DNA from 2 places in the Providencia sp. UF-183 genome. Region 1 is predicted to be linked to the other one. Evidence: predicted binding sites of a transcription regulator. Region 1 holds the regulator's gene; the other holds the start of a gene.
The links. Region 1 encodes CRP, which controls carbon source genes, mostly activating them, when cyclic AMP is high. Its sites were predicted from a motif close to ATGTGANNNNNNTCACAT; they were not measured.

Region 1 (7,954 bases):
TTGTTTACTTGCATCACAAAAAAATAACAGTATGTTATGTGACTCACAAGAGTCCCCATTAAATAAAATAAGGCTATGTCAGAAAACTTTCGTCCGATAAGTTGGGCTAAGAATCCACACCTCCAAACGTTATTGCCAAGAATTTTTCGCAGGACACCGAAAATTAAACCTCTTTGGCAGAGACTTGAATTGCCTGATGGCGATTTTATCGATCTTGCTTGGAGCGAAAAACCTGAGCTCGCTGCACATAAGCCGCGTTTGGTCATTTTTCATGGCTTAGAAGGCAATTTCAAAAGCCCCTATGCTCACGGTATGCTAGAAAGTGCACAAAACCAAGGCTGGTTAGGTGTGATTATGCATTTTCGGGGTTGCAGCGGCGAGCCCAATCGCCAACAGCGTATCTATCACTCAGGTGAAACCAATGATGCTCGTTATTTCTTACGCTGGCTAAAACAAACTTTTGGTGATGCACCAACAGCCGCTGTCGGTTATTCCCTTGGTGGCAATATGTTAGCGTGTTATCTCGCTGAAAGCGGTCAAAATGCCGATGTAGATGCAGGCGTTGTGGTCTCCGCCCCATTAATGTTGGAAGCCTGTTCATTGCGTATGGAAAAAGGGATTTCCCAATTTTATCAACGCTATCTACTCAATGGCTTAAAGCGTAATGCGACTCGTAAACTGGTTCGCTACCCCGGTTCCTTGCCATTAAATTTGTTACAGCTAAAACAACTGAAACGTATTCGTGAATTTGATGATGTTATCACCGCTCGTATTCATGGCTTTGATGATGCAACGGATTATTATCAGAAATGTAGCGCCCTCCCTAAGCTTGCCTATATTACGAAACCAACGTTAATCATTCATGCCAAAGATGATCCTTTTATGGCACCTGAAGTCGTTCCTGATTTATCCCATTTACCTAAAAACGTGGAATATCAAATGACTGAACACGGTGGCCACGTGGGCTTTGTGAGTGGGACATTAAGAAAGCCTCAAATGTGGCTAGAAACCCGGATTCCACAATGGCTAACTCCTTATTTAAATAAGGAAAAAGAATGATTATTCCTTGGCGAGAGCTTGCGCCTGAAACACTGGATAATCTGATTGAAAGCTATGTGTTACGCGAGGGCACCGACTACGGCGCCCAAGAAAAAAGTCTGCAAGATAAAGTGAACGATGTGAAACGGCAGTTAGTTTCTGGCGAAATTGTGCTAGTCTGGTCAGAATTGCATGAATCCGTTAATTTCATGCCTAAAGCCCGCTAACCCGCTTCGTTCGCTGTTTCTGAAATAGTGGCCATAAGCGCAACACAGGGAGTCCGCTATGTCCAAAAAACACCCGATTATTGCCATCACTGGTTCAAGCGGTGCTGGCACGACCTCAACTAGCCAAGCATTCCGTAAAATATTCCATCAATTAAATATCCAATCTGCTACGCTAGAAGGTGACAGCTTTCATCGCTATACGCGTCCTGAAATGGATATGGCAATCCGTAAAGCCAGAGAACAAGGCCGCCATATTAGTTATTTTGGCCCAGAAGCCAATGACTTTGCGCTACTTGAGCAAACACTGGTGGATTACGCCAAAACGGGCTGTGGAAAATCACGAAAATACCTACACACCTACGACGAAGCCGTGCCTTATGGTTTACAACCGGGTACATTCACCCCTTGGGAATCGTTGCCAGAAAAAACGGATGTGCTGTTTTATGAAGGCTTACACGGTGGGATAGTGACACCTGAGCACAATGTTGCGCAACATGTTGATTTACTTGTCGGTGTTGTGCCTATCGTGAACTTAGAGTGGATACAAAAGCTTATCCGTGACACCACTGAGCGCGGGCACTCCCGAGAAGCGGTAATGGATTCAGTGGTACGTTCGATGGGGGATTACATTAACTACATCACGCCGCAATTTTCTCGTACCCACATTAACTTCCAACGCGTACCGACTGTGGATACCTCAAACCCGTTTTCAGCGAAAGCCATTCCTTCACAGGATGAAAGTTTTATTGTTATTCGTTTTCGTGGGCTTGAGCAGATCGATTTTCCCTACCTGCTATCAATGATATCAGGCTCTTTTATCTCTGCGATGAATACTATTGTCGTGCCTGGCGGGAAATTAGGTCTCGCGATGGAATTAATTATGACGCCAATAGTCGAAAAACTCATTAGCCAGAAACATAGCTAAATTGTTTTTTAATTATTAAACAAGATGCTTACCAATAATTAAGATAAGCATCTTTAAATTCAAATATATTAATAATAATTAAATTTATTTTTAATTTTTTATTTCAAAGCTATGGGTCACTTCGACAGTTTTTTCCAACATCAACGCGACCGAACAATATTTTTCAGCCGAAAGTTGAACGGCACGTTCAACGGCTTTATCCGTTAATTCATTCCCTGTTACAATAAAATGCAGATGGATTTTAACGAAATAACGTGGCGCCTCTTCACGGCGCTGAGAGGTTAATTTCACTTCACAGTCGGTAATATCATTACGGCCTTTTTGTAAGATGGATACCACGTCAATTGCGCTACAGCCACCCGCAGCCATTAATACCATCTCCATTGGGCTTGGTGCTTTATCGCCTGCGTTACCGTCCATCATCACTTGGTGGCCTGACGCTGACTCACCTAAAAAAGAGAGTCCTTCTACCCATTTAACTCTTGCTTCCATTTTATTCCCCTTGAAATGAAATCGATTTAAAGGCTACATTGTTCCATAGATATAATGAATGTTATATCAGCTTTATTCTGCTGAAGCGATACAGGGAAGACTTTCTGTATTGGATATGCTACAAACAATACTTAGTTGATAGGATTAAGATCAAAACTCAACGTTGTATTTGATTATATTATAGTGTTGATATCAGTTTGTTTACCCTAACCATGAAAAGCGGTTGATGCAATGTTGCTCTTCCTGTTATTTAGGGTATATAAGACAAATTAATATGCTAAGCTAGTGACTTTAAAGCCAGCCTTTCTGGTACGCTTTCCGGATGGCTGCAATAACATACAGAGGATAACGCTAATGGTTCTCGGCAAGCCACAAACAGACCCTACTCTTGAATGGTTTTTGTCACACTGCCATATTCATAAGTATCCATCCAAGAGCACACTGATCCATCAGGGTGAGAAAGCAGAAACCCTTTACTACATCGTTAAAGGTTCAGTGGCTGTTTTAATCAAAGATGAAGAAGGCAAAGAAATGATCCTCTCCTACCTGAATCAGGGGGATTTCATTGGTGAGCTTGGATTATTTGAAGAAGGGCAAGAACGTACTGCGTGGGTTAGAGCAAAAATCGCCTGCGAAGTTGCTGAAATTTCTTACAAAAAATTCCGTCAATTGATTCAGGTTAACCCTGATATCTTAATGCGCCTCTCTGCGCAAATGGCAAGCCGCCTGCAAACCACGTCAGAAAAAGTGGGCAACCTCGCCTTCTTAGACGTAACTGGCCGTATTGCACAAACGTTACTGAATCTAGCCAAACAACCTGATGCCATGACGCATCCAGACGGGATGCAAATCAAAATCACCCGTCAGGAAATTGGCCAAATCGTTGGTTGTTCCCGTGAAACTGTCGGCCGTATTTTGAAAATGCTGGAAGATCAAAACTTAATCTCTGCGCATGGTAAAACCATTGTTGTTTACGGTACACGATAATTAACCTTTCGCCTCACTCCCTTGGTGGGGCGCACACTTTCAAATAGCGTTGTATCATCGATATAACGCTATTTTCCCAAAATACGATTATTTTATATATCATTTTTTAATGAGTATCGTTTCTTTATATTTTCTCTATTTAGCTCTCTATAAAATAATAATTATAATATTAAGTAGGGTTATATTTATGAAAATTACACTTAGCAATTTGTCAGGTCATTCCGATATTTTTAAAAACATTAGTAATTCCGATGATTTTATAAAGAAAATCTTTACTGTTACTGCTTCATCGAGAAAAGAACCATTATCCACTCAGCGGCAATCTAAACCATCACATGCTTGTAGCCTAGAAAGCATTGACTCAGCTTATGAAAGTGATTCAGAAAGTATAAAGGATACTAAATTATTACACTCTGACGAATTTAAGTATAAAGTTGATCAACTGAAAGGTCGATTATATAAGTTTTATGCATCTACTTTTTATAATGAGCAAGATGCCAATTCGCTAATAAAAGAAAATCAGACAATTTTTGAAAATTTCAATCGCGCTGATGAAGAAATGCATGGATATGCCAATTTTTTATATCGGTACGTTAAAATTCCAGGGGTTAATATCAACACTCCAGAAATAAAGGATGAAATCATAAAAAACTATCATCCACCTAGGCAACTAGAAAATAAAAACGGTACTAAAATCCCCTTAATAATTCAAAGAAACACAAAAGAAATTATTAATGTTAATTCCCCATTAGAGCAAGTTAAACAAAAAACAACGCCTTTTTCTCAAAAAAAAATTACATATGTACACTATAGAGTTGCTGACAATATTCAAGAGCATTCTAAATCAACCCCTCTACCTAAAAGCACTTTTGATTTTAAGGGGAATATATTACAAACAAAAACATCAGCATTAAGAACACAATATATCAAGCAACATTACAAACTATCTAACAAATCTACGCCATTAGACCATAAAGAACGAAAACCTCACTTAAATAGGAATGTCACTTCAATTAAAAACTCTGACTTAATAAAAATAAGCAATAGCATTAAAAAAGAAAAAAGACTAATTATGGAAATGAATTCACTTAAAGATAATATCTTTGAAATACAAAAACAAATTCACATTAATGATAATTTATTGAACGAATTAAAAAAATAAATCATTCAATAAAGTGTTTTCTTTTTTCATTTAAAACCATCATTAAGTCAATGATTAATTACATCTTATCAACATAACAATGTCATAAGATAAAACCAACATATTGAATAGGTTAATAATTTCAATATTAAGCATGAATATTTAATTAATAAATTACTTTTTAGTATTAATATAGGATATGACTATGAAAACTAATCCCCAGAACAATACCACAACTAGCTCACTATACAAAGAAATTTCATCAACTGGAGCTACAAGAGAAACACCCACTATTATACAAAAAATTAAAAATATAAAAGTAAATAACCCATTCTCATCTTTTCGTTTTAACAAAAAAGATGTGGAATCAAAGTTTCACATAAACCTAACAGAAAATGAATCACAGGAAAAAGAATTAAATTTATTCCATACATTAAACTCAAACAAAAAAACAATATCCACCCTCGAAAATAAGCTAATAGAAAAATCTTTTAAGATCCCACAATTCATCAAAGATTTAACAAATAAAATAGAAAAATCCATTAATAACTTGTTAGATAAGAATAGTTTTTTTAGTGAAAATCCCGCTACAGATGAAATCATCGAAAAGCAAAATGAAACAATAGGCTACCTTAAACATTACCAAGATTTATTAGACAGAAATGAAAAATTAACAAATAAACAAGAAGAGCTAAAAAACGAAATTGATGATCTGAAATCATCCATAAGATATGAGTCAAAAATAAGAGGAATTTCACACTTAAAAAAAGAAAGTAAATACCTTTCTTCATTAGAAGAAGAAGTATCAAAAGAGATTAACATGGAAGAAAAGAATGAAAAATTGGAAAGTTTAATTAACATGCAAACGACAGTAAAAAATTTACTAACTGGTGAACTAAAAGACATAAAAAATAAAATTCACAATATTACATTGGATAAAAGTGCTCTAGAAAAAAACATTTTAGCTATAAAAAAACCAATAATGAGCGAATTTTTAGTTACTTACGATGAAGACAATACGCCTATATACCATGATGAATCTCACAACTTTGATTTTGATGATGTATTTGAAAAAAAATCGGAAGTAGAAAACACAAAAAACAATGAAAATATTGATAATTTAATATTTGAAAATAATTCATTATATAATCTAATAGATGAGTTAGTTAAAAACAAAATTAATTCAACAAGTATGTTCCATGAATTAAAGCTTAAAAATGATATAAAAGATCATGAAATTAAAGCACTAAGGGAAATACTTGCTAATAAAGAGAAAATGATGACCTCTATTAGTCTCACTTCATTATCTTCTGGTTACAGTTCCGATAATGAGGCTAATAACCTTACACCAGACACTAAGGTTAATGAGAAAAAAACAGCTCAAAAAAAAGAGAAACTAAAAAATAAATACCCTTTAGCCAAGAATAAAAAAGTAAATAAATATTCACATGAACATAAAGTTCAATGCCTAGCTGCTGGAATACCCAGTAATAGCTCAGAAGAGCAATTACAAGCACGGTTAGAGGACCAAGCTAAGATGAAAAAAATGCCATTACCAGCTCAATAGCCGTTATAAAAAACAATTTTTTAATAAGTTGCAGAAATCATTCTGCAACTTATCTTTCACTTATTTCAGCAACTTCCCGATCGCCGTCTCTAATTTCGCCATACCGCTGTTGATTTCTTCTTCAGAAATAATCAGTGAAGGCGTAAAACGCAGTACATTAGTGCCTGCATTTAACATCATTAAGCCTTCTACAGCACTGGCTTGCAAAACATCTTTCGAACGGTTTAATAGTTTGCCATCTAACTCCGCGCCGATTAATAACCCCATTCCTCTGATCTCGGAGAAAATGCCATATTTATCGTTCAGCTTATTTAAATGAGCAACGAATAGCTCGCGACGTTTTTCGACACCTTTTAACACTTCTTCAGTATTAATAATATCAAATGCCGCATTACCTACCGCGCAAGCTAATGGGTTACCACCATAAGTCGTCCCATGAGAACCGACTTCCATGGTTTTCGCGATTTCTTCTGTGGTGATCATTGCACTAATTGGAAAACCACCGCCCAATGCTTTTGCCGTAGTTAAAATATCGGGTGTCACATCATAGTGCATATATGAAAATAGTTTACCTGTACGCCCCATTCCACTTTGCACTTCATCGAAAATTAATAAGGCGTTATTTTCATCACACAGTTTACGAACACCTTGCAGAAATTCTGACGTAGCCGCAGTGACACCGCCCTCACCTTGTACAGGCTCTAAAACAACCGCACAGGTATTCTCATCTATCACTGCTTTAACCGCATCAAGGTCGTTAAAAGGCACATGGATAATGTCCGCAGGCTTTGGCCCGAAGCCATCTGCATATTTAGCTTGTCCACCGACCGAAACGGTAAATAATGTGCGCCCGTGAAACCCCTGCTTGAAGGCAATAATTTTGGTTTTATAAGGGCTGTATTTTGTGATGGCATAACGACGTGCTAGTTTAAAAGCCGCTTCATTGGCTTCGGAACCTGAGTTCACAAAAAACGCGCGATCGGCAAATGTTGCTTGGGTCATTTTTTGCGCGAGTTTAAGCGCTTGTTCATTGGTAAAGATATTACTGACGTGCCAAAGCTTCTCACTCTGTTCACGAACGGCCGCGACCAAACTTGGGTGGCAATGACCCAAGGCTAAAACCGCAATTCCGCCTGCAAAATCAATGTATTCTTTGCCTTGCTGATCCCAAACACGGCTTCCTTCGCCCTTGACTGGAATAAATTCTGCTGGCGAAAATATAGGCAACATGACTTGGTCAAAAGTCTGCCGATTTACTGATTGTTGTTCTGTCATACCCCTCACCTGCTCTAACTTGATGCTTAAGTGAAAATATAAGCATCAAATATGAATAAAAAATCACAAAAGAGCAATAGGTAAGGGTGAAATATGCATAATTAATTTATTATGAACAATATTACCAAACTAATACTTTAGGAAATTATTCAATAACTCATGACCTTGTTCACTCAGAATGCTTTCAGGGTGAAACTGAACGCCTTCGATTGGCAAGGTTTTGTGCCGTATCCCCATGATTTCATCAACATCACCGTTATTTAGTGACCAAGCTGATACATCAAAAGAAACAGGAAGTGTCT
Region 2 (7,954 bases), on a different contig from region 1:
GGTGTTTAGAATAAGCTTTTAGGCGATTAGATTAAGAAATCGTCTAAAGATTTACCTGCGTCAATAGCAACTTTGATCACGGCTGGAGTACGGCCTTGGCCTGTCCAAGTTTTAGTTTCGCCGTTTTCATCAACATATTTATATTTAGCAGGGCGTGCAGCACGCTTAGCACGAGTACTTGTTGTTTTGCCTGAATCCATTGTTTGCAGAAGGTCGTTTAAATCTACGCCTTGCTCAAGGATCATTTCACGAACTTTTTCTAACTTACGGTTACGTTCTTCTAATTCAGCACGTGCTTGGCTTTCTTCATCACGGCGCTCTTCAACAACGACCGTTAATTTTTCCAGCATTTCTTCTAAAGATTCTAAAGTAACTTCGCGAGCTTGAGCACGAAGAGTACGGATGTTATTTAACGCTTTTAATGATTCGCTCATTTTCCTGGTCTCAAATTATTTGTTGGCATGTGTACAGTAATAATAGAGTGCTATTTTAAATTCTGCAATAGCTAAATTACTTCCCTAGTTTAAAAGTAATCTTTAACGAATGCAATTTTTTTACTAAAGAAATATAAACTTTTGGTAGATATATATACCACTATTATCAATAACTGAACTAATGAAAAAAATAGCAATATGGAAAAGCTTAACAAACTTAATATTCTTCAAAACGAGTAAAAGGTCTTTTTTTACATTAACTCAGAATAATTGGGGTAGAGATTAACTTAAATTTTCATTTTTTGATGAGAAAATTTACTGCAATGTGCTTTAGTCAGGCTGTTTATTGTTAATATAAAATTAGCTTTTATTGCATATAAGGTAATCATTATAAGTATAAAACACAGATATGTTTACGTAAAAAAAGTTAAACTTTCAATAAGTAAAGTAAGTGTGAGTGGTTATAGTTAATCCAAGAACATGTTTTATGGTAAAATATTTTGGATATTATTTTTGAGGAAACTGCCAGATGGCTCAGCTTTATTTTTATTATTCAGCGATGAATGCAGGGAAATCAACGTCTTTGTTACAGTCATCGTATAACTATAACGAAAGAGGAATGCGGACGTTGATATTCACGGCAGAGATTGATAATCGTTTTGCCCAGGGGAAGGTATCTTCGCGCATTGGTTTATCAGCTGAAGCTTTATTATTCTCACCATTAACCAATATGGCAGAGGTTATTAAGCAAGAAAATAGCGCACAAAAAGTACATTGTGTTCTTATTGATGAGTGTCAATTTTTAACTAAACAACAAGTAGAGCAATTATGCGATATTGTTGATAACAGTGATATCCCTGTTTTATGTTATGGCTTAAGAACAGACTTTGCAGGGCAGTTATTTGAAGGGAGTCAATATTTACTTGCGTGGGCTGATAAGCTTGTTGAGCTTAAAACCGTTTGTTACTGTGGCCGTAAAGCGAATAAAGTATTACGTGTAGGTAGTGATGGTATTCCTGTTTACGAAGGTGCACAGGTTGATATAGGCGGTAATGAGAAGTATATCTCTGTATGTCGTAAGCATTATGCCGATGCGATAGAACAAGCAAAATTAATGGACTTAGGCACTATTCCTAAAAAGGGTATCGATTTTAATTAAGTTTAAAAATAGTCAGTAAGATAAACGATATAGTCCGAAGAGTTTGATGTGTTTGAATGAGTGGCTAAGTGCTTTAGTTCATCTAATATATGATTGTATTTTAATACCATTATATTATCGACAGAAACAATAAAGGCACCGCATTTGCGGTGCCTTTATTATTTAATTACCACTAAGAATTATTTTTTAGATGGTTTTTTTTCAGCAACTTTTTTAGGGGCTGCTTTTTTCTCAACAGCTTTCTTTTCTGTTTTCAGTTCAACAGATGGTGCACCTGCGTGCTCCACAAAATCACGACCATAATAGGAATCCAGTAATAACTGTTTAATTTCAGAGATTAATGGATAACGTGGGTTTGCCCCGGTACATTGGTCATCGAAAGCATCTTCAGACAGCTTATCTACACGCGCTAAGAAATCAGCTTCCGCAACACCTGTTTCACGGATGGATTTAGGAATACCTAAGTCAGCTTTAATTTCATCTAACCACGCTAATAACTTCTCAATTTTAACACCTGTACGGTCATCTGGATTTGTTAGACCGAGATGATCTGCAATCTCAGCATATTGACGACGCGCATGAGGACGGTCGTATTGGCTGAATGCAGTTTGTTTGGTTGGGTTATCGTTCGCATTGAAACGGATAACGTTACAGATTAATAGCGCATTTGCCAGACCATGAGGAATATGGAACTCAGAGCCAAGTTTGTGTGCCATTGAGTGACATACACCCAAGAAAGCGTTAGCAAAGGCAATACCCGCTAAGGTTGCACCATTGTGTACACGTTCCCGTGCTACTGGGTTTTTGGCACCTTCATGATAACTCGCTGGCAGATAATCTTTTAATAAGCTTAGTGCTTTCAATGCTTGACCATCGGTAAACTCATTGGCCAATACGGAAACATAAGCTTCTAATGCGTGGGTGACCGCATCTAAACCACCAAAAGCAGTTAATGATTTTGGCATGTTCATGACAAGGTTAGCATCGACAATTGCCATATTTGGCGTTAATGCATAGTCGGCTAATGGGTATTTTTGCCCTGTTTTATCATCGGTCACAACTGCAAATGGTGTGACTTCAGAACCTGTACCTGATGTGGTTGTGATAGCCACTAATTTTGCTTTCACGCCCATTTTAGGGAAACGGTGAATACGTTTACGGATATCCATAAAGCGTAATGCCAGTTCTTCAAAATGCGTTTCAGGGTGCTCGTACATAACCCACATGATTTTCGCCGCATCCATTGGGGAACCGCCACCTAATGCGATAATGACATCAGGTTGGAAAGCTTGCATTTGTGCCGCACCTTTGCGAACAACTGTTAACGTTGGGTCGGCTTCAACTTCAAAGAAAACATCAGTTTCAATATGGTGTTTTTTGAGAACATTAACAACTTCATCCACATAGCCATTATTAAATAAGTAGCCATCGGTGACGATAAATGCACGTTTTGCACCATCAGTCGCAATCTCTTCAAGGGCAATCGGTAAACAGCCACGGCGGAAGTAGATTGAATTTGGAAGTTTATGCCACAACATATTTTCAGCTCTCTTCGCTACAGTTTTGGTATTAATCAAATGTTTAGGACCAACGTTTTCGGAGATGGAGTTACCACCCCAAGAACCGCAGCCGAGCGTGAGAGAAGGGGCTAATTTAAAGTTATACAAGTCACCAATCCCACCTTGTGAAGCAGGGGTGTTGATCAGGATACGTGCTGTTTTCATTTTTTGACCGAAATAATTTACACGTACATGTTCATTATCTTGGTCTGTATATAAGCAAGAGGTGTGGCCAATACCGCCCATTTCAACCAATTGCTCCGCTTTTGCTACCGCATCTTCAAAGTTTTTGCCGCGGTACATCGCTAACAGTGGCGACAGTTTTTCATGGGCAAAAGGTTCAGACTCATCAATCAGTTTTACTTCACCAATTAAAATCTTGGTATTCATTGGTACCGTAATACCTGCCATTTCCGCAATTTTATGCGCAGGTTGCCCCACGATAGCGGCATTTAAGTTACCATTTTTTAAAATAATATCTTGAACGGCTTTGAGTTCTTTACCTTGCAGTAAATAACCGCCATGGTTTGCAAAACGTTCACGTACTTGGTTATAAATTTCATCGACAACAACAACAGACTGCTCAGATGCACAGATAACGCCGTTATCGAAGGTTTTGGACATTAAAATAGAAGCCACTGCGCGTTTAATATCGGCGGTTTCATCGATAACAACTGGGGTATTACCCGCACCCACACCAATGGCTGGTTTACCTGAGCTGTAAGCTGCTTTTACCATACCTGGGCCACCTGTCGCTAAGATCAGGTTAATATCAGGGTGGTGCATTAATGCATTGGATAATTCAACGGATGGGGAATCAATCCAGCCAATAATATCTTTTGGTGCGCCTGCTGCAATAGCGGCATTAAGAACAATTTCCGCTGCACGGTTAGTTGCCACTTTCGCACGTGGGTGCGGAGAGAAAATAATGGCATTACGTGTTTTTAAGCTAATCAGCGATTTAAAAATAGCTGTTGATGTTGGGTTTGTTGTTGGTACGATACCGCAGATAATCCCAATAGGTTCTGCAATCGTAATTGTACCAAATGTTGGGTCTTCAGATAGAACACCGCAGGTCTTTTCGTCTTTATATGCATTATAGATATATTCGGAAGCAAAGTGGTTTTTGATCACTTTATCTTCAATAATACCCATACCAGACTCTTCTACAGCGAGTTTTGCAAGAGGGATACGTGCATCAGCAGCAGCAAGGGCAGCAGCGCGGAAGATTTCATCTACTTTTTCTTGCGAAAAACTAGCGAATTCGCGTTGAGCTTTTTTGACACGAGCAACGAGTTCATTGAGTTCGGTAACGTTAGTTACGGACATATAGATTACTCCTGATAAATGTTAAACTTTTTAAGCCAATGAGCAATGTATCTATAAACAGGGTTAAAAAAGACTGCCTAAAAAAGAAAGTATAGATAATATTAATAATAACGTAGCTCATCATCGCCTATTGGCTTAAAAACCTTGTTAAAACGTGAATTATTGATGAATAGCTTATCAATAACTCGGTCTATCAGTTAAGGATAGATTAACAAAACAGAAATTAAATAAAGTGATCTAAATCACGAAAATAGCAAGCTGACACCTTTCAGCATGGTTGTTTTTGTACTGTTTGAAATAGTGTTGTTGGTGTATTAATTAACTTTCACATAAGTAAGCTAAATGCATCGAGATTGATAATAAAGCTAACAAAAAATGGGGTAAAAAGAGACATCTACAGAAAATAGTGCTTTGCTCAAGGAAATTTGTTACATCAGTGATAAAATTAAAAAAGATATCAATACATCTCTAACCAGAGTTATTTAAGGAATTGAATGAGTGAGTGCTGCATTACTTGATCTATCGGGCTACATTAAGTTTTTCATCGGTCTATTTGCGCTGGTAAACCCTGTGGGTATTTTACCCGTGTTTATCAGTATGACTAATTACCAGAGTAATGCTGGGAGAAATAAAACCAACACCATTGCGAATACTTCAGTTGCTATTATTTTATGTACTTCATTATTGATTGGTGACTCAATCCTACAGTTATTTGGGATCTCAATTGATTCGTTCCGTATTGCTGGGGGGATATTGATTGTTACCATTGCAATGTCAATGATAAGCGGAAAAATTGGTGAAGATAAACAGAATAAACAGGAAAAAACAGAAACAGCTGTTCGTGACAGCATAGGTGTTGTGCCTTTAGCATTGCCGCTAATGGCAGGGCCGGGGGCAATAAGTTCTTGTATTGTCTGGTCTTCAAGATGGCACGGTTGGCAGAATTTTTTAGGTTTAGCCCTCACCAGTATTTTCTTTGCTTTTTGTTGCTGGTTATTGTTTCGCTCCGCCTCATTATTAGTCCGCTATTTAGGGCAAACAGGGATCAACGTTGTCACGAGGATCATGGGGTTATTACTGATGTCCCTTGGCATCGAATTTATCGTCATTGGTGTCAAAGCACTTTTCCCAGGTTTACTCTAAGCCATTTCTTTCCAATGCCGCTGTTATGCATTTTTGCAAGTAGCGGCATTGAGATAATTACCACCTTCCCAATACAGCCTCAAAGTATCCAACAGCAGGATATGTCGTAAATCCACTTTTTTTGTCATAAACAATCAGCAATAGAAACAGTCTTATCTGTAATTTAATGTCGCATTTTTTGCTAAATCAGGGATAAAAAGTAAGGAATTGTGAGCTGCGTAAATTTATTCACTATTCTAATTGGTGTTTGTTAATGATATGTTTGGAAGAGTGAAGGGGGAATGTACTGCGCCACACAACGAAGAGTAATGTATTTTATTGAATTTAAAGGGTTTTATGTTATCTGTGCAAGGTTATTTTAAGATTGATATAAAATTTTTAACTAACAAATGTTAATTAGTTGTTTTGATTATTTGTATCTAAAGGATAAATTTGGCTATGTGTGGCTAGCTAAAGGGTTTAATTAATCACAGTGAAGGTTGCTAATCATGAGGGACAAAATGATAAGAACGGCAATAGGTTTGGGAGCTCTGTCATTATTTTTTGCATCATCCTATGTAAGCGCGAATTCAGCTAAGCCAGTACAGTCAATTGTCATTAACAACGGCTCAGAAGTCGCCTCCCTTGACCCCCACAAAGTGGAAGGGGTTCCTGAAAGTAATATCATTTTAAATTTGTTAGAAGGTTTGGTTTATACGGATGTCGATGGAAAAGTGACACCGGGTGTGGCAAAAAGCTGGGAAAACGATAATTACATAACTTGGGTTTTCACACTCAGAGATGATGCAAAATGGAGTGATGGAACGCCTGTCACCGCAGATGATTTTGTGTATAGTTGGCAACGGCTTGCGGATCCCACAACAGGTTCACCTTATTCAAGTTACCTACAAAATGCTTATATTTTAAATGCAGATGAGATCCTTGCAGGTAAAAAGCCTGTCAATGAACTTGGCGTAAAAGCCTTAGACTCCCATCATTTACAAGTCACACTCAGCCACCCAGTGCCTTATTTTGTCGATATGTTATCCCATACCGCCATGAAACCTGTTCACAAACAAACAGTTGAAAAATATGGTGATAAATGGACTCAACCACAAAATTTTGTGGGAAATGGGGCTTATTTACTGGATAAATGGGTGGTTAACGAGCGCATTGTTGTCAAACGTAACCCATTATATTGGAATAACGCGCAGAGCAAGATAGATCACGCGACGTTCCTCTCGATTTCATCAGAAGTCAGTGATATCAACCGCTATCGCAGTGGTGAAACCGATATCAGCAATTCCGCTATTCCGCCTGCGCTTTATCAAAAAATGAAACAAGAAAGGCCTAATGAACTATATGTAAGGCCTTATTTATGTACTTTTTATTATGAAATCAATAATAAACGCCCACCCTTTAATGACCCTCGAGTGAGGGAAGCGATTAAGTTAGGGTTAGATAGAGAAACCATTACAAATAAAATCATCAATCAAGGCCAAACAGTGGCTTATGGTTTTACGCCAACGTTTATTAATAATGGAAATTTTGTTCCGCCACAGTGGGCTAGTTTACCTGCTGAGCAGCGTTATCAACGGGCGAAGGCTCTGCTGGCTGAGGCAGGTTACACCAAAGAGAATCCCCTGAAATTTTCGTTGTTATACAACACGTCAGATCAAAATAAACAGCAAGCCATTGTTGCGGCGTCTATGTGGCAAAAAAATATTGGCGCTAAAGTTACATTGCAAAATCAGGAATGGAAAACGTCCTTACAAAGTCGCCATGAGGGGCAATACGACGTTGCAAGGGCAACTTGGTGTGCCGATTACAATGAACCAACGGCATTTTTAAATATGATGCTAACGGGTAATAGTAATAACACAGGTTTCTATTCAAACACTGCGTTTGATGCATTACTTGCACAAGCATTAACTGCGCCAAATGAACAAGCGCGTCATCAGATTTATCAACAAGCTGAAGCCTTGCTAGACAAGGACTCTGCGTTAGTTCCTGTCTATTATCGCGTCAGCGCTCGTATGGTAAAACCCACCGTTGGTGGATTTAAAGGTAAAGACCCCCTTGATTATACGGATATTAAGCGGTTATATATAAGTGAACCTAATAAATAATATCCAAATAATTATAAAAAGTGTTTATCTCAAAGATAAACCTGCATCAACACACAATCATAATAAATATGTATGGGAGTAACCGATAAGATGAGTAAATTAATCAATAAATCGATTATTGCACTTAGCGTGACAGCTGGGTTAGCGATGGGGTCAATAGCAACCAGTTTTGCTGCGACGGTTCCAGCAGGTGTTGAACTTGCTGAAAAACAAGTAATGGTG

Region 2: adhE (bifunctional acetaldehyde-CoA/alcohol dehydrogenase) is a predicted target of CRP. The motif match lies at 4,712-4,729, and genes of this name have one in related genera.

What each region holds. Positions count from the first base shown of each region.
Region 1 covers NZ_JBSICD010000017.1:83,348-91,301, reverse strand. The annotation lists gene AC4IFT_RS15800 (hydrolase) at 76-1,059, shown strand; gene AC4IFT_RS15795 (YheU family protein) at 1,056-1,265, shown strand; gene AC4IFT_RS15790 (phosphoribulokinase) at 1,324-2,190, shown strand; gene AC4IFT_RS15785 (OsmC family protein) at 2,281-2,682, opposite strand; gene crp (cAMP-activated global transcriptional regulator CRP) at 3,037-3,669, shown strand; gene AC4IFT_RS15775 (hypothetical protein) at 3,857-4,831, shown strand; gene AC4IFT_RS15770 (hypothetical protein) at 5,016-6,377, shown strand; gene AC4IFT_RS15765 (aspartate aminotransferase family protein) at 6,438-7,652, opposite strand; gene AC4IFT_RS15760 (aminodeoxychorismate synthase component II) at 7,782-7,954, opposite strand, start outside.
Region 2 covers NZ_JBSICD010000007.1:46,671-54,624, reverse strand. The annotation lists gene hns (histone-like nucleoid-structuring protein H-NS) at 27-434, opposite strand; gene AC4IFT_RS08440 (thymidine kinase) at 964-1,593, shown strand; gene adhE (bifunctional acetaldehyde-CoA/alcohol dehydrogenase) at 1,773-4,481, opposite strand; gene AC4IFT_RS08430 (YchE family NAAT transporter) at 4,980-5,624, shown strand; gene AC4IFT_RS08425 (ABC transporter substrate-binding protein) at 6,125-7,732, shown strand; gene oppA (oligopeptide ABC transporter substrate-binding protein OppA) at 7,823-7,954, shown strand, end outside.